Regions from separate parts of the Kitasatospora sp. NPDC088264 genome, predicted to be linked through region 3. Evidence: riboswitches for the same ligand, from Rfam matches in the RefSeq annotation. Region 3 holds a riboswitch; each other region holds the start of a gene.
What was found. A riboswitch is a leader RNA that binds a small molecule or an ion and turns the genes downstream of it on or off. The one in region 3 is predicted to bind cobalamin.
Positions count from the first base shown of each region.

Region 1: linked by a shared signal. The riboswitch ahead of AB0O82_RS36045 (iron ABC transporter permease) and the one ahead of AB0O82_RS29465 (ribonucleoside-diphosphate reductase subunit alpha) in region 3 are both predicted to bind cobalamin.
Region 2: linked by a shared signal. The riboswitch ahead of metE (5-methyltetrahydropteroyltriglutamate--homocysteine S-methyltransferase) and the one ahead of AB0O82_RS29465 (ribonucleoside-diphosphate reductase subunit alpha) in region 3 are both predicted to bind cobalamin.

Region 1 is NZ_JBFBIR010000089.1:14,554-20,149, reverse strand. It holds gene AB0O82_RS36070 (amino acid ABC transporter permease) at 1-830, shown strand, start outside; gene AB0O82_RS36065 (amino acid ABC transporter ATP-binding protein) at 827-1,624, shown strand; gene AB0O82_RS36060 (CGNR zinc finger domain-containing protein) at 1,738-2,328, shown strand; gene sodX (nickel-type superoxide dismutase maturation protease) at 2,360-2,794, opposite strand; gene sodN (superoxide dismutase, Ni) at 3,018-3,413, shown strand; cobalamin riboswitch at 3,502-3,640, shown strand; gene AB0O82_RS36045 (iron ABC transporter permease) at 3,730-4,812, shown strand; gene AB0O82_RS36040 (ABC transporter ATP-binding protein) at 4,812-5,576, shown strand.
Region 2 is NZ_JBFBIR010000014.1:144,084-149,679, reverse strand. It holds gene metF (methylenetetrahydrofolate reductase [NAD(P)H]) at 1-717, shown strand, start outside; gene metE (5-methyltetrahydropteroyltriglutamate--homocysteine S-methyltransferase) at 823-3,138, opposite strand; cobalamin riboswitch at 3,303-3,525, opposite strand; gene AB0O82_RS14430 (ECF transporter S component) at 3,555-4,436, opposite strand; gene AB0O82_RS14425 (ATP-binding cassette domain-containing protein) at 4,433-5,596, opposite strand, start outside.
Region 3 is NZ_JBFBIR010000051.1:14,434-20,029, forward strand. It holds gene AB0O82_RS29455 (glycosyl hydrolase) at 1-764, opposite strand, end outside; gene AB0O82_RS29460 (hypothetical protein) at 905-1,942, opposite strand; cobalamin riboswitch at 2,364-2,507, shown strand; gene AB0O82_RS29465 (ribonucleoside-diphosphate reductase subunit alpha) at 2,699-5,128, shown strand; gene AB0O82_RS29470 (ribonucleotide-diphosphate reductase subunit beta) at 5,149-5,596, shown strand, end outside.

The DNA.
Region 1 (5,596 bases), on a different contig from region 3:
CCGCTTTCAAGTGGGACATCGTCGGGCAGTACCTGTTCCACGACAGCATCGTGCACGGCATGGTCGTCACGCTGGAACTGACCGTCCTCTCCATGCTGATGGGCGTGATCGGCGGCATCGTCCTCGCCGTGATGCGCCTGTCCCCGAACCCCCTGCTCTCCGGCACCGCCTGGATGTACATCTGGGTCTTCCGCGGCACCCCGGTGCTGGTGCAGCTGGTGTTCTGGAACTTCCTCGGCCTGATCTGGGCCAAGCTGTCGATCGGCGTCCCGTGGGGGCCGGAGTTCTGGTCCGCGGACACCAACGTCCTGATCCCGACCTTCGTCGCCGCCCTGCTGGGCCTCGGCCTCAACGAGGCCGCCTACATGGCGGAGATCGTCCGCGGCGGCATCCAGTCGGTGGACGAGGGCCAGACCGAGGCCGCCCACGCGCTCGGCATGAGCCGGTTCCAGACCATGCGCCGGATCGTCCTGCCCCAGGCCATGCGGGTGATCATCCCGCCGACCGGCAACGAGACCATCTCGATGCTCAAGACCACCTCGCTGGTCAGCGTGATCTCCCTGGAGGAGATCTTCCGGGCCGGTCAGGTCATCTACTCCCGGAACTACCAGAACATCCCGCTGCTGATCGTGGTCAGCCTCTGGTACCTGTTCTTCACCTCGCTGCTGACCATCGGCCAGTACTACATCGAGCGCTACTACGCCCGCGGCTCCAACCGGACCCTCCCGCCCACCCCGCTGCAGCGGCTGCGGGGCCTGTTCGCCGGGAAGCCCGCCCCGAAGACCGGCGCCGACGTCGTCCCGGGGCTCGAGGGAGGTGGTCACGTATGACCGACCTGAGCAAGACCCCGGCCGCCGCCACCGGACAGCCGATGGTGCGCGCCGAGGGCGTCCACAAGTCCTACGGCTCCGTGCACGTGCTCAAGGGCATCGACCTGGAGGTCAAGCAGGGCGAGGTGTTCTGCCTGATCGGCCCCTCCGGCTCCGGCAAGTCGACCTTCCTGCGGTGCATCAACCACCTGGAGAAGATCAACGGCGGACGCCTCTGGGTGGACGGCGAACTGGTCGGCTACCAGCAGAAGGGCGACAAGCTCTACGAGCTCAAGGACCGCGAGGTCGCCGTCAAGCGGCGCGACATCGGCATGGTCTTCCAGCGCTTCAACCTGTTCCCGCACATGACGGCCGTCGAGAACGTCATGGAGGCCCCGGTCCAGGTCAAGGGCGAGAGCAAGGCCGCCGCCCGGGAGCGGGCGATGGTCCTGCTGGAGCGGGTCGGCCTCGCCGACAAGGCGAAGAACTACCCCTCCCAGCTCTCCGGCGGCCAGCAGCAGCGCGTCGCGATCGCCCGCGCGCTGGCCATGAAGCCCAAGCTGATGCTGTTCGACGAGCCCACCTCGGCGCTCGACCCCGAACTGGTCGGCGACGTCCTCGACGTCATGCGCGGCCTCGCCGAGGAGGGCATGACCATGGTGGTCGTCACCCACGAGATGGGCTTCGCCCGCGAGGTCGGCGACGCGCTGGTGTTCATGGACGGCGGCGTGGTGGTCGAGTCCGGCAACCCCCGCGAGGTGCTCACCGACCCCCGGCACGAGCGCACCCGCGCCTTCCTCTCCAAGGTGCTGTAGAACCGTACCGACCGGCGCCCGGCAGGCTGCTCCTGCCGGGCGCCGACGTTTTCCCCACCCAGGTAATAGGCTGGACGCAATCAGCCCGTTACCGACCTTCTGGAAGGACCTCCGTGGAGCTCGCCTCGTACGCCGATCTCGCCGTTCGGCTGGTGAACACCGAGGAGCCCGGGCGCGGCACCGACACGCTGACGTCCGTGGACGCGGTGCGCGGCCTGTTCTCCGACTCCTCACGGGCCGCCGCACAGGCCGACGAGTCCGACCTGCCCCGGCTGCGGGCGGTGCGGACCAGGCTGCGCGGGGTCTTCGAGGCCGCCGCCGAGGGCGACGAGATCCGGGGCGTCGACCTGCTGAACAGCCTGCTGATGGAGTACCCGGTCAGCCCGCTGGTCTCCGGGCACGACTACCTGGACGACGCCGGCCGGCCGCGCTGGCACCTGCACCTGGCCGACAACTCGCCCACCGCCACCGCGCACTTCAGCGCGGTCGCCTGCATGGGCCTGGCCGTCCACCTGACCGAGCTGGGCGCCGACCGGCTCGGCATCTGCCAGGCCGCGCCCTGCCGCAACGCCTACCTGGACACCTCGACCAACCGCTCCCGCCGCTACTGCTCGGACCGCTGCGCGACCCGCGCCAACGTCGCCGCGTACCGGGCCCGCAAGCGCCAGGAGGCCGAGGCCGCGGCACTCGGCGCCGCCGGCTAGGTCCTGTCCGGGCCGGGCCGGGCCCAGGGGGTCAGAGTTCGTCCGCCCAGACGCCCAGGCGGCGGGCCAGACCCGGTACCCGGGCCAGCCGGGTGCCCAGCAGCAGCCGCTCCAGCCGCCGCCCCGGCGCCAGCCAGGCCGGGCGCGGGCGCAGCCGCAGCAGCACCCGGCCGAGCACCAGCTCGTCCGGGACCGGGCCGTAGCTGCGGCTGTCGCTGTCCACCGGCCGGTTGTCGGACAGCAGCCACCAGCCCCTCGGACGCCGCTCGGCGGCCCGCTTCACCACCAGCAGGTCCTGCTGGAAGGGGTGCCGGAAGAGCACCACCGCGCCGGGCCGGATCGGCGCGCCGTAGCGCACCAGCAACTGGTCGCCCTCGCGCAGGGTCGGGACCATCGACGGGCCCGCCACGTCGACCAGCCCGAACGGCACCGCGCCGCCGCCCCGGCCCCGGGGTTCCGTGCCCATCGGTTCCGCGTCCGCCGGTTCCGTGCTCCGCGCCACGACTCCTCCTCCCGGACCGCCCGGTCCCAGTCTGCCGTACGGACCGTCACCCCGTTCGATCCGTTCGATGTCCGGATTACCCCGGTTCCGGGTCCGCCTTTTGCCCTAGGCCCACCGCCCGATCGCGAAACCCCGGGTGCGGAAGGGTAATCTCGGGCGCGGGAAGACGATCTAAGGAAGGACTCCCATGTTCTCTCGTCTGTTTGCACCGCGCGCCACCGCCCACGCCCACTGTGACCTGCCCTGCGGCGTGTACGACCCGGCGCAGGCCCGGATCGAGGCCGAGTCGGTCAAGGGCACCCAGGAGAAGTACCAGGCCAACGAGGACCCGGCTTTCCGCACCCGCGCCCTGATCATCAAGGAGCAGCGTGCCGAGGCCGTCAAGCACCACATCTCGGTGCTGTGGAGCGACTACTTCAAGGCCCCGCACTTCGAGAAGTACCCGCAGCTGCACCAGCTGATCAACGACACCCTGAAGGCCGCCTCGGCCGCCAAGGCGTCCACCGACCCCGCCACCGGCCAGGCCCTGCTGGACCTGATCGCCGAGGTCGACAAGATCTTCTGGGAGACCAAGCAGGCCTGAGCCTGACGCGTCGCCACCCGACCGCCCCCGTCCGCGAGCCCGGACGGGGGCGGTCGTGCGTTCACGCCCCATCCGAGCCCGGTAAGGGTTGCCTAGCCTGAGTGGCTGTTATGCTGCCAGGGCGTCCGAGGGGGAAGTCCGGTGTGAATCCGGCGCTGACCCGCAACGGTGAGCACGGCCCCGGGGCCGCGCCAGCCCGATCGCCCCCGGCCGCTGAACTCCCGACAACTCGCCGTGGACTGCGAGGGGATGGCGCCCGGGCCCGCGCCCGACCGGTGCCGCCCCCGCGCACCCGCGGCCCGAGGCAAGGCGCACCGTGAGCAGCACCGCAGCCGCGGGCAGTGGCGCAACGAGCCCGCCCGCCCGCCGAATACCCGCCCTCCCGCTCGCCGTCGGCCTGGCCGCCGCCCTGCTGCTCTCGCTGCTCTGCGGCGTGGCGCTGGGCGCCTCCGGGATCGGCCTGCCCCGCGCCATGCGGCTGCTGGCCGCCGGGCTGACGGGCGGACGGCTGGAGGCGGACGAGGCCGCCGCCTACGCGATCGTCTGGGAGATCCGGCTGCCGCGCGCCGTGCTGGCCTCGGTGGTCGGCGCCGGGCTGGCCGCCACCGGGGTCGCCGTCCAGGCCCTGGTGCGCAACGCGCTGGCCGACCCGTTCGTGCTCGGCATCTCCTCCGGCGCGGCCGTCGGCGCCAACGCCGTGCTGCTGCTCGGCGCCTTCGCCTCGCTCGGGGTGTGGGCGATCTCGGCCTCCGCGTTCGGCTCCGCGCTGGTCGCCATGGTGCTGGTCTACCTCGCGGCGCGCACGGCCTACGGGCTCACCCCGCTGCGGCTGGTGCTCACCGGCACCGCGCTCTCCTACGGCTTCTCCGCCGTCACCGCGCTGATGGTCTTCGCGTCCGCCCGCGGCGAGGCCGCCCGGGACGCCATGATGTGGCTGCTCGGCAGCCTCGGCGGCGCCACCTGGGGCTCGGTGCCGATCGCCGCCGCCACCGTGCTGGCCGGCCTGGCGTACCTGGCCTGCGCCGCCGGCCGGCTGGACGCGCTCGCCATGGGCGACGAGACGGCCGCCTCGCTGGGCGTGGACCCGGACCGGCTGCGCCGCGAGCTGTTCGTGGTGACCGCCGCCGTCACCGGCACGGTGGTGGCCGTCAGCGGGGCGATCGGCTTCGTCGGGCTGATGGTGCCGCACCTGGCCCGGATGCTGGTCGGCGCCGGGCACCGCCGGGTGCTGCTGGTCGCGCCGCTCGCCGGGGCGCTGCTGCTGGTCTGGGTGGACATCGTCTCGCGCACCCTGCTGGCGCCCGCCGAACTGCCGGTCGGGGTGGTCACCGCGGTGCTCGGGGTGCCCTGTTTCCTGCTGCTGATGCGCCGTCGCGGCTATTCCTTCGGAGGCCGCTGATGGATCTCGCCCTGGACTCCGTCTCGGTCGAGCTGGCCGGCGCCCGGCTGGTCCACGACGTCGCCCTGGACGCCGCCGCCGGGCAGGTGGTCGGACTGGTCGGGCCCAACGGCAGCGGCAAGTCGACGCTGCTGCGCTGCGTCTACCGGGCGCTGCGGCCGGCCGCCGGGGCCGTCCGGCTGGACGGCGCGGACCTGCACGCGCTGACCGCGCGCGAGGCCGCCCGGCGGGTGGCCGCACTCCCCCAGGAGCACTCCGCCGAGTTCGACTTCACGGTGGCCGAGGTGGTCGCCATGGGCCGGTTGCCGCACCGGCGCGGGCTGGGCGGCCCGGGTGCGGACGACCACGCGCGCTGCACGGAGGCGCTGCGCAAGGTCGGCGCCGAACAGTTGGCCGGGCGGGGCTTCCTGAGCCTGTCCGGCGGCGAGAAGCAGCGGGTGCTGATCGCCCGCGCGCTGGTCCAGGAGCCCCGGCTGCTGGTGCTGGACGAGCCCACCAACCACCTGGACATCGGCCACCAGTTGGACGTGCTGGCGCTGGTCCGGGAGGCCGGCCCGACGGTGCTCACCGCGCTGCACGACCTCAACCTGGCGGCCGGCCACTGCGACCTGCTGTACGTGCTGCGGGCCGGCCGGATCGTCGCCTCGGGGCCGCCCGCCGAGGTGCTCCGACCCGCCCTGCTGGCCGAGGTGTTCGGCGTCCGGGCCACCCCCGTCCGGCACCCGGTGACCGGCGCCGTCCAACTGCTCTTCGACCGGATCTGACCCACCCCCCGAAGGAACCC
Region 2 (5,596 bases), on a different contig from region 3:
ACACGGGAGCGGACGGTGAACGTCACCGGCCGCATCGCGCAGGAGACCACCCTCACGCCGACCGCCCACCTGACCGCAGTCGGCCACAGCGTCGCCGAACTGCGGAACATCCTCGGCCACTACGCTGACCAGGGAGTTCGCAACATCCTGGCGCTGCGCGGCGACCCGCCGGGCGATCCGCTGGGCACCTGGCACCGCCACCCCGACGGAGTGGAGTACGCCGCCGACCTGGTGCGGCTGATCAAGGAGTCCGGCGACTTCTGCGTCGGCGTGGCCGCGTTCCCGGACCTGCACCCGAGGTCCCCCGACTGGGATTCCGAGATCAGGCACTTCATCGAGAAGTGCCGGGCGGGAGCCGACTACGCCATCACCCAGATGTTCTTCGACGTGGACAGCTACCTCCGTTTCCGGGATCGACTGGAATCGGCCGGCTGCACCGTTCCGGTCATTCCGGAGATCATGCCGGTGACCAGTATCCGGTCGCTTCGGAGGATTCCGACGCTGACCACTGCCGCCATTCCCGATGATCTCTCCGAAAGCATGCTGAAGCACCAGGACAACCCGAAGGCCGTCCGGTCGATCGGTATCGATCAGGCCACCGGAATGTGCCGGCGCCTGCTCTCCGAGGGAGTTCCCGGGCTGCATTTCATGACCATGAACTTCTCCACGGTGACGACGGAGATCTACCAGAACCTCGGGCTTCCCGGGTCCGGGTGAAACGGGCCGGGCCGCCGTTGCGGCCCGGCCCGGGGACGGTCCCGGGCCGACCCGGCCGGGCGCCGCACGGCGTGCGGGGCCCGGCCGGGTCGCGTCACCGGGGGGTCAGCCGGCGAGCTCCGCGCGCAGGTGGCGGGCGGCGCCGACGAGGCTGTCGAGCGAGGCGCGGGTCTCCGTCCAGCCGCGGGTCTTCAGGCCGCAGTCGGGGTTGACCCAGAGCCGCTCGGCGGGGATGGCCGCGAGGCCCGCGCGCAGCAGGGCGATGGCCTCGTCGGTGCTCGGGACGCGCGGGGAGTGGATGTCCCAGACGCCCGGGCCGACCTCGCGCGGGTAGCCGGCCCCGGCGAGTTCGCCGGCGACCTCCATGTGCGAGCGGGTGGCCTCCAGCGAGATGACGTCCGCGTCGAGTTCGTCGATCGCCGTCATGATCGCGCCGAACTCGGCGTAGCACATGTGGGTGTGGACCTGGGTGTCGGCCCGCACCCCGGAGGTGGCGAGGCGGAAGGACTCGGTCGCCCACGCCAGGTACGCCGGGCGGTCGGCGGCGCGCAGCGGCAGGGTCTCGCGCAGGGCCGGCTCGTCGACCTGGACGACGGCCGCGCCGGCGGCCTCCAGGTCGGTGACCTCGTCGCGCAGGGCGAGGGCGACCTGGCGGGCGGTGTCGCCGAGCGGCTGGTCGTCGCGGACGAAGGACCAGGCGAGCATCGTGACGGGGCCGGTGAGCATGCCCTTGACCGGGCGGTCGGTCAGGCCCTGCGCGTAGCCGAACCAGTCGACGGTCATCGGGTGCGGGCGGGAGATGTCCCCGGCCAGGACCGGCGGGCGCACGTACCGGGTGCCGTAGGACTGCACCCAGCCGTGCCGGGTGGCGAGGTAGCCGGTGAGCTGTTCGGCGAAGTACTGGACCATGTCGTTGCGCTCGGGCTCGCCGTGCACCAGGACGTCCAGTCCGGCCTTCTCCTGGAAGGCGATGACCTCCCGGACCTCCGCCTCGATGCGCTCGCGGTAGGCCGGGGCGTCGATCCGGCCCGCCGTGAGATCGGCCCGCGCGACCCGCAGTTCGGAGGTCTGCGGGAACGAGCCGATGGTGGTGGTCGGCAGCAGTGGCAGGCCGAGCCGGGCGCGCTGGGCCTCGGCCCGCTGCGGGTAGGCCTGGGCGCGGCGGGCGTCGTCGGCGGTGACGGCGGCGGTACGGGCGCGCACCGCCGGGTCGTGGGTGATCGGCGAGTTGGCGCGCGAGGCGAGGTCGGCGCGGTTGGCGGCCAGGTCGGCGGCGATCGCCCCCGTGCCCTCGCGCAGGCCCCGGGCCAGCAGCGCCACCTCCCTGGCCTTCTGCTTGGCGAAGGCGAGCCAGCGCAGGATCTGCGGGTCGACGTCGCGTTCGGCGGCGGCGTCCAACGGCACGTGCAGGAGGGAGCAGGACGGCGCGACGTCGACCCGCTCGGCGAGGCCCAGCAGGGTCGCCAGGGTGGCCAGCGACTTCTCCAGGTCGTTGATCCAGATGTTGCGCCCGTCGACCACCCCGGCGACCAGCCGCTTGCCGGGCAGCCCGCCGACGGCGGCCAGATCGTCCAGGTTCGCCGCGGCGGGCCCCGTGAAGTCCAGCGCCAGGCCCTCGACCGGGGCCTTGGCCAGCACCGGCAGGGCCTCACCCAGGCGGTCGAAGTAGCTCGCGACCAGCAGCTTCGGACGGTCCGCAAGGCCGCCCAGCTCACGGTAGGCGCGGGCGGCGGCGTTCAGCTCGGCCGGGGTGCGGTCCTGCACCAGCGCGGGCTCGTCCAGCTGCACCCACTCGGCGCCGGCCGCCTTCAGGTCCGCCAGCAGCTGCGCGTAGACGGGCAGCAGCCGGTCCAGCAGGGTGATCGGCTGGAAGTCCTCGGCGACACCGGGGGCGGGCTTGGCGAGCAGCAGGTAGGTGAGGGGGCCGACCAGCACGGGGCGTGCGGTGTGGCCGAGCGCCAGCGCCTCCCGAAACTCCCCGACGGCCTTGGCCGGGTTCGCGGTGAAGACGGTGTCCGGGCCGAGTTCGGGCACCAGGTAGTGGTAGTTGGTGTCGAACCACTTGGTCATCTCCAGCGGCGCGACCTCCTGGGTGCCGCGCGCCATGGCGAAGTAGCCGTCCAGCGCGTCCGCCTCGACGGCCGCCCGGTGGCGGGCCGGGATCGCGCCGACGGCGACCGTGGTGTCCAGTACGTGGTCGTAGAGCGAGAAGTCGCCGGTGGGCACTTCCGAGGCCCCGGCCTGGGCGAGCTGCGCCCAGTTCTCCCGGCGCAGGCCGACCGCCGTCTCCCGCAGGGCGTCGGCGGTGACCGTGCCCTTCCAGTAGCCCTCGATGGCCTTCTTCAGCTCCCGGCCCTGGCCCTGCCGGGGGTAGCCGTACACGGTGGCCCTGGTTGCCGCGGCTGCGGACTTCGTGGTCAAGGGACTCTCCTTCGCGAGTCTGGCTCCTCAAGTACCCGGGGACGGGACGAGAGCGCGAAGGGATGACGAACCGGGCGGCGGCTCACGTCGATGCGCGTGCCGGACCCGCCTGGTATGGTCGCCGACCCGCCCACGAGGTCACCGGGATATCCGCACGCGGAACGGTCCGCGGGCGGGCAACGGGCAGGTCTTCGGACTCGTGGGCGCACCGGGCCTGTTGGCGTCCGGTACCTACTGGCCATCGCTTCCCAGACCCGTCCCGGGTCCAGTGCGTATGACGGCGGTCGTTCCCACTCACCGCTGCGGGGCAGTCCCGGATTCCCACCGGGTTCCCTCTTGCGACGTCCTGCCTGGCGGGCAGGACGAACCAGCTGCGTCGCCAGCTTAGGGGCAAACCGCCGGGGCCGACGCGGAATTCACGGAAGCCGTCCGCATGGTGAGACTCCCTCGCCGCTCGCGGAGCCGATGGCGGAGCCGTTCGCGGTGTCGTTCGCGGTGACTCGTCGACCGTCCGGGGCCTCGAAGCGCACCATGGGCTCGAAGTTGGCGCGGCGGGCCGCGCGGCGGAAGACGGTGAGGACGGCCGGGCCGACGACGAGCACGGCGGTGAAGGTGGTGACGGCACGGCCGGTGTCCCAGCCGAGCGAGGTGGCGAGGTCGAAGAGCAGGTAGCGGTGCCACTGCTCGGTGAAGGGCAGCCCCGGCAGGTAGGCGATGGAACTGTTCGGGTCGGTGGAGAACGGCCAGAAGGAGAGGTTGAGGAGGAAGCCGAAGAGGTACCCGGAGAACGCCCCGTACGCGGCCAGCATCGGGACCTCCCAGCGCCGCCGCCGGGTTCTCGGCAGGAGCCCGGCGAGCATGCCGACGAACGCGCAGCCGAACATCTGGTACGGCATCCAGGGGCCGACGCCGCCGGTGAGCAGCGCGGAGGCGAACAGCGAGGTGCAGCCGAGGGTGAAGCCGAAGCCCGGGCCGAAGACCCGGCCGGCCAGGACGAGGACGAAGAAGACCGTCTCCACTCCGGCGGTGCCGGCGCCGAGCGGGCGCAGCCCGGCGTTGACGGCCGACAGGACGCCGAGCATGGCGAGGGCCTTGGCGTCGATGCCGCCGGCCGCGATCTCCGCGATGACGACGGCGAGCACCAGGACCAGCAGGGCGCCGAAGATCAGCGGCGGGGCGTAGGAGGAGCCGAACTTTCCGGGGGCGACGACGAACGGCCAGGTGAAGGCGACCAGGCCGATGAAGGCGGCCAGGGCCGCGACGACGCGGGCCCGGCCGGGGATCCGGACGGCACTCACCGGGCGGCCTGCGCGGGCGCGAGGGCGGCGGCGACCTGTCGGGTGGTCAGGTAGGGCAGCGGGGCGAGGATCTTGGCGGTCTGGGGGGCGAAGGTGGGCGAGGCGACGATGACCTCGGCGGTGGGGCCGTCGGCGACGATCTCGCCCTCGGCCATCACCACCACCCGGTCGGCGGCGGCGGCGACGAACTCGACGTCGTGGGTGGAGACGACGACCGTGCGGCCTTCGGCGGCGAGGGCGTCCACGATGCCGGTGAGCGCTTCCTTCCCGTGGTAGTCGAGCCCTCGGGTGGGTTCGTCCAGCAGCACCACCCGTGGCGCGGCGGCCAGTTGGATCGCCAGGACCAGGGCCAGCTTCTGGCCCTCGGAGAGGTCCCGGGGGTGGGTGCCGTCGGGGATCCCGGGGGCGAGCCGGTCGAGGATCTGCCTCGCGGTCGGGCCGGCTGTGGTCGGGCCGGCGACGGTCGGGCCGGCTGCGCGGTGGGCCTCCAGGTCGCTCTGGGCGAGTTCCTGGGCGACCGTCTCCAGGTACAGCAGGTCGGTCGGGGTCTGCGGGACGAGCCCGACGAGCTGTCGGGCCCTGGCCGCGGAGAGCCGCTTGGGGTCCATGGCCGGCCCGCTGTCGGCTCCGAGGACCTGCACGCTGCCACCCTGTCGCGGGCCTGAGCCCTGGAGGGCCCACAGGAGCGAGGACTTGCCCGAGCCGTTGCGCCCCATCAGCGCCGTGACCTCGCCGGCCCGCAGACCCAGCCCGATCTCCCGGACGGCGGTCACCTGCCCGTACCGGACGACCACCCCTCGGGCGTCCAGCACCCGTTCCCCCGCCACCGCTGCCCGGCGCGGCGGAGGAACGGGCACGTCGTTCAGCCGCTCCCGCAGCGGGGCGGCGGCGCGCCGGGCGTCCCGGACGGAGAGCGGCAGCGGCCGCCACCCGGCCAGCCGCCCGAGGTCGACGACCGGCGGCGCGATCGCGGTGCGCCGGAAGACCTCGGCGGGCGGCCCGTGCACGACCGTGCCGTCGCCGGGCAGGTAGGCGACGCGGTCGGCGTACTGGACGACCCGCTCCAGGCGGTGTTCGGCGAGCAGGACGGTGACGCCGAGGTCGTGGACCAGACGGGTGATGGCCGCGAGCACCTCCTCGGCGGCGGTCGGGTCGAGCGC
Region 3 (5,596 bases):
CCCTTGTCCTTGGCGGCCGGAGAGTTCGAACAGAGCACCTGCTCGAAGGACTTGACGTCCGAACCCGGGTAGGGCTGGTGGAAGGACATGCCGACGATCCCGGCCGGCCCCCCGCCGTTGTCGGGCAGTTCGGTGGTGGTGCCGTCGCAGTTGTGCTGGACGCCGGCCGTGCCGTAGCTGCCGTCGTCGGCGCGCGGGTGACCGGACCAGACGGCGGAGAGCAGGTCGACGGCGTCGTCGGTGTACTGCCAGCCGGCCCGGCAGGTGGGCCACCGGCCGGCCGAGTAGGAGCGCGGGTCGCCGACGCCCCAGCCGGTCTGGCCGTAGCCGGGGCCGAGGTCGGTCTCGACGAAGCCGGGCAGCTTGCCGGTGAGGTCGGCGGCCTTCTTGTAGTAGTAGCCGACCTGCTTGGTGCCACGGTAGTCGCCGTACTCGGGGTTGTTGCGCTCGTTGTGCGCCTCGACGTGCTGGCCGATCACCGTCCCGCCGCTCTGCCCGGTGCGGGCCCGGTCCTCCAGGTCGGCGAGCAGCTGCTGGACGGCCCGGGCGTTCGGCGAGGCCTGCGGATCCCGGGCGAGCAGGTCCCGGCCGACCTCCGGCGGCAGGGTGCGGCCGGGGAGGCCGACCGTCACCGGGACGCGGGCGGGCCGTTCGCCGTCGGCCCGGCCGTCACGCTGCAACAGCGCCACGGCGCCCGCGGCGACCACGACCCCGGCCGCGGCCAGGACGGCGGGCCTGCCGCGCAGGGCTCTGGGCAGGGCCACGGACCGCTCCTCCGGTTGCTCGCCGGCACCGGCCCAGGCGGACACAACCGGAACACTCGTGCGAATGACTGCCCCGAGAGCCTGCCACACTCCCCCGGCACCGGCGAGCGAACCCGCCGGGGCCGGGGTGCCACGGCGGATCAGCCGGCCGCGGCGGCCCCCGGCGCACCCGGCGCGGCCGCGGACGCGGCCTTGGCGCGCTGGAGCAGCTGGCCCTTCACGTGCTCGCCGAAGCCGACGGCCGCCGCGGTGGCGGTGGCGTCGGCGGTGTCGCCGCCCTTCGCCGAGCCCTCGACCGTGAAGTAGGCGTACCGGCCCAGGGTGTTGTGCGTGTTGGTGCAGCCCGGAGTGGCGCAGAAGGCCGGCGCGCCCGGCGCGACGGCGCCCTTGAGGTGGCCGGTGTAGCTCTTCATCGAAGTCTCGGCCTGGATCTTGTGGTCGAAGACCGCGACGCCGACGGTCACCGCGCTGTCGCCGGAGACGTAGGTCGCCCGGAGCACCTTCTGGCAGCCCTGGTCACCGAGGACCTTGCCGAGCCCGCCGGTCGTCGAGTTCCCGTCCCAGCAGGGCGAGTCCAGCGAGACGAAGGTCCGGTTCCAGGTGGCACCGTTGACCGTCACCTGGAGCGCGGAGAACAGTGCCCCCGCGTCCTGCGGCGCCGGGTCGGTGGCGGCCTCCCAGATCGGCTTCGACGGGTCGTCCGGCGCTCCGCCCGGGGTGCCGGACGGGTTCCCGCCCGGGGTTGCGGCGGCACTCGGCGCGGCACTCCGGGCGGCACCCGATGCGGCGGAGGACGGCCGGTTGGAGGCCGAGGCGATCGGCCCGGCGACCGGCTTGTCGCCGCCGCCCTTCGTCAGCAGCACCGCCCCGCCCGCGATCAGGCCGCCGACCAGGACGACCGCGACCGCCACGCCGAGGGCCCGCAGTCGGCGGCGGCGCTTGCCGTCCGCCGCGTTGCGGTCCGCCAGCGCCTCCCAGTTCGGCTCGGCGCGCTGCGGCGCCTGGGGCTGCGGGTACGACTGCGGATGCGGCTGGGGGTGTGCCTGGGGATGCGGCTGGGGGTGCGCCTGGGGGTTCGGCTGCCACTGCGGCGGCAGCTGCTGCCCTGGCGGTCCCGGCTGCGGCAGCGGAGGCTGCCCCGGCGGACCGGGCTGCGCCACCGGCTGCGCGGGCGGCACCGGAGGCCCGTACGAGGCCGGCGGCGGCCCGAAGCCCCCGCTCGGCGGCAACACCGGACCGGGCACCACCGGCGGCTGCTGACCGTGCGCGTCCCCCGGCCCGGTGGGAGGCGTTCCCTGCGGACCCTGCCCGGGTGCGCCAGTTCCGTCGCTCACGCGCCCCCTCGCTTCGCTCGATGATCGCTTCGCGAAACGCGCCCCTCGGCGCTTCGCTCGCTCATGCGCCCAGATCGTAGGGCATGCCCGCGGCAACCGGTCCGCCCGGTGACCGTTCCGTATCGAAACCAGGACGCCGGGGCCCGGAATCAGGGCGCCGGGAGCCCGGATCCGAGGCGCCCCAAGGCCACGACCCGCCCCCTCCCGGCACCACCGGTTATCGCTCCGACACACCGCGCCGTACTACATGTGGGGTCGCATCAGAGAGACACCACTAGATGTATGCTCAATCCTGCTGTCGATGCAGGGGAACCCGGTGCGAATCCGGGACTGCCCCGCAGCGGTGAGCGGGCGGCTACCAGTAGCCGCCCCGCGAGTCCGAGTACCTGCCGACGGTGTGCGCACGGGCCCTCCCGCAGAGGCCGCGCCAGCACGAGAACTACCTTCCGGGCCTCGCGGGCGGGCCGGGGACGCCACTGTCGCGCGACGCTTCCTGCGTACGTGCCGTGCTCCCCTGCCCCGAACGGCCCGGTACCCCCCGATCACCGCCGCCGATCGCCGCCAGGAGAGAGCGCCTTGACCACCGCTGCCTCAGCCACCCTGCCCGCCCAGGGCACCGGCCCCGCCCCCACCGACCCGACGGTCTCCGACCCCGGCGGCGCGCTCCTTCGGCTGCTCACCGACCGCAGCGTCGATCTCCCCCAGGTGGACCCCGGCCATGTCGCCGCCGCCGCGCTGCGCGGCCGCCACGCCGGCTCGGACTTCGCCGAGCTGCGCGGGCTGGCCGTGGACGCCGCCGCGTCGATGATCGCCGAGGACCCCCAGTACTCGAAGCTGGCCGCCCGGCTGCTCGCCCTGGAGATCGTCGACGAGGCGAACAGCCAGGGCTCGCGCTCCTTCGCCGCCTCGATCGCCGTCGGCCACGCCGAGGGCCTGATCGGCGACACCACCGCCGCCTTCGTCACCAAGCACGCCGCCGCCCTGGACGCGCTGATCGACGCGCACGGCGACGACCGCTTCGAGTACTTCGGCCTGCGCACCGTGCAGTCCCGCTACCTGCTGCGCCACCCGATCACCCGCAAGGTCATCGAGACCCCGCAGCACTTCCTGCTCCGCGTCGCCTGCGGCCTGGCGGTCGGCGACAGCGAGCAGTCGGTGCGGGAGGTCGCCGAGCTGTACGGCCTGATGAGCCGGCTGGAGTACCTGACCTCCTCGCCGACCCTGTTCAACTCCGGCACCCGGCACCCGCAGATGTCGAGCTGCTACCTGCTCGACTCCCCGCTGGACAACCTGGACTCGATCTACAACCGCTACGCGCAGATCGCCCGGCTGTCCAAGCACGCCGGCGGCATCGGCCTGTCCTACTCGCGCATCCGCTCGCGCGGCAGCCTGATCCGCGGCACCAACGGCAAGTCCAACGGCATCGTCCCGTTCCTGCGCACCCTCGACTCCTCGGTCGCCGCCGTCAACCAGGGCGGCCGCCGCAAGGGCGCGGCCTGCGTCTACCTGGAGACCTGGCACGCCGACATCGAGGAGTTCCTGGAGCTCCGCGACAACACCGGCGAGGAGGCGCGGCGCACCCACAACCTCAACCTGGCGCACTGGATCCCGGACGAGTTCATGCGCCGGGTCAACGCCAACGAGGACTGGTCGCTGTTCTCCCCCGCCGACGTGCCCGAGCTCGTCGACCTGTGGGGCTCCGACTTCGACGAGGCCTACCGCAAGGCCGAGCTGGCCGGCAAGGCCGTGCGCACCATCCCCGCGCAGACCCTGTACGCCCGGATGATGCGCACCCTGGCGCAGACCGGCAACGGCTGGATGACCTTCAAGGACGCCTCCAACCGCGCCGCCAACCAGACCGCGCTGCCCGGCCGCACGGTGCACTCCTCGAACCTGTGCACCGAGATCCTGGAGGTCACGGACGACTCCGAGACCGCCGTCTGCAACCTCGGCTCGGTCAACCTCGGCGCCCACGTCGCCCCGGGGGCCTCCGTCGACGACCTGCTCGGCGCCATGGACTGGGAGCGCCTCGACGCCACCGTCCGCACCGCCGTGACGTTCCTCGACCGCGTGGTGGACATCAACTTCTACCCGACCACCGAGGCCGGCACCTCCAACTCCCGCTGGCGCCCGGTCGGCCTCGGCGTGATGGGCCTCCAGGACGTCTTCTTCAAGCTGCGGATCGACTTCGACTCCGCCGAGGCCGCGCGGCTGTCCACCCTCATCGCCGAGCGCATCATGCTCACCGCGTACGAGCGCTCCGCCGACCTGGCCGAGCAGCTGGGTCGCCACGAGGCCTACGGCGAGACCCGCGCCGCCCGCGGCGAGCTGCACATCGACCACTTCCCGACGGCCGCCCCGCAGTGGGCCGACCGCTGGACCGCGCTGCGCGCCCGCATCGCCGAGACCGGCCTGCGCAACTCGCTGCTGCTGGCCATCGCGCCGACCGCGACCATCGCGTCCATCGCCGGCGTCTACGAGTGCATCGAGCCGCAGGTCTCCAACCTGTTCAAGCGCGAGACGCTGTCCGGCGAGTTCCTCCAGGTCAACCCGTACCTGGTGCGCGAGCTCAAGGAGCTCGGCGTCTGGGACCAGCAGACCCGCGACGCCCTGCGCGAGGCCAACGGCTCCGTCCAGGAGCTGGGCTGGCTGCCCGCCGAGGTCCGCTCGCTGTACCGCACCGCCTGGGAGCTGCCCCAGCGCGCGCTGATCGACCTGGCCGCGGCCCGCATGCCGTACCTCGACCAGAGCCAGTCGCTGAACCTGTTCATGGCGGCGCCGACCATCGGCAAGCTCAGCTCGATGTACGCCTACGCGTGGAAGGTCGGTCTCAAGACCACCTACTACCTGCGCTCGCGCCCGGCGACCCGGATCGCCCAGGCCGCCTCCGGTACCGCCCGCGCCGCCGCGCCCGCGCCCGCGTCCTCGTCCGCGCCCGTGCCCGTGAACACCCCGACCCTCACCCCGGAGGAGGAGGCCGCGCTGGCCTGCTCCCTGGAGAACCCCGAGTCCTGCGAGGCCTGCCAGTGAGCACCCCCGACCGCGAGAAGATGCTGCTCGACCCCGGCTTCGAGCTGACCCTGCGCCCGATGCGCTACCCGTCGTTCTACGACCGGTACCGGGACGCGATCAAGAACACCTGGACCGTCGAGGAGGTGGACCTGCACTCCGACGTCGCCGACCTGGCCAAGCTCAGCGAGGGCGAGCGCCACCTCATCGGCCGCCTGGTCGCCTTCTTCGCCACCGGGGACTCGATCGTCTCCAACAACGTGGTGCTGAGCCTCTACAAGCACATCAACTCCCCGGAGGCGCGGCTGTACCTGTCGCGCCAGCTGTTCGAGGAGGCCGTGCACGTCCAGTTCTACCTGACGCTGCTCGACACCTACCTGCCCGACCCCGAGGACCGCAACGCGGCCTTCGCCGCGGTGGAGAACATCCCCTCCATCCGCCAGAAGGCGCAGTTCTGCTTCAAGTACATGAACGCCGTCGACCACATCG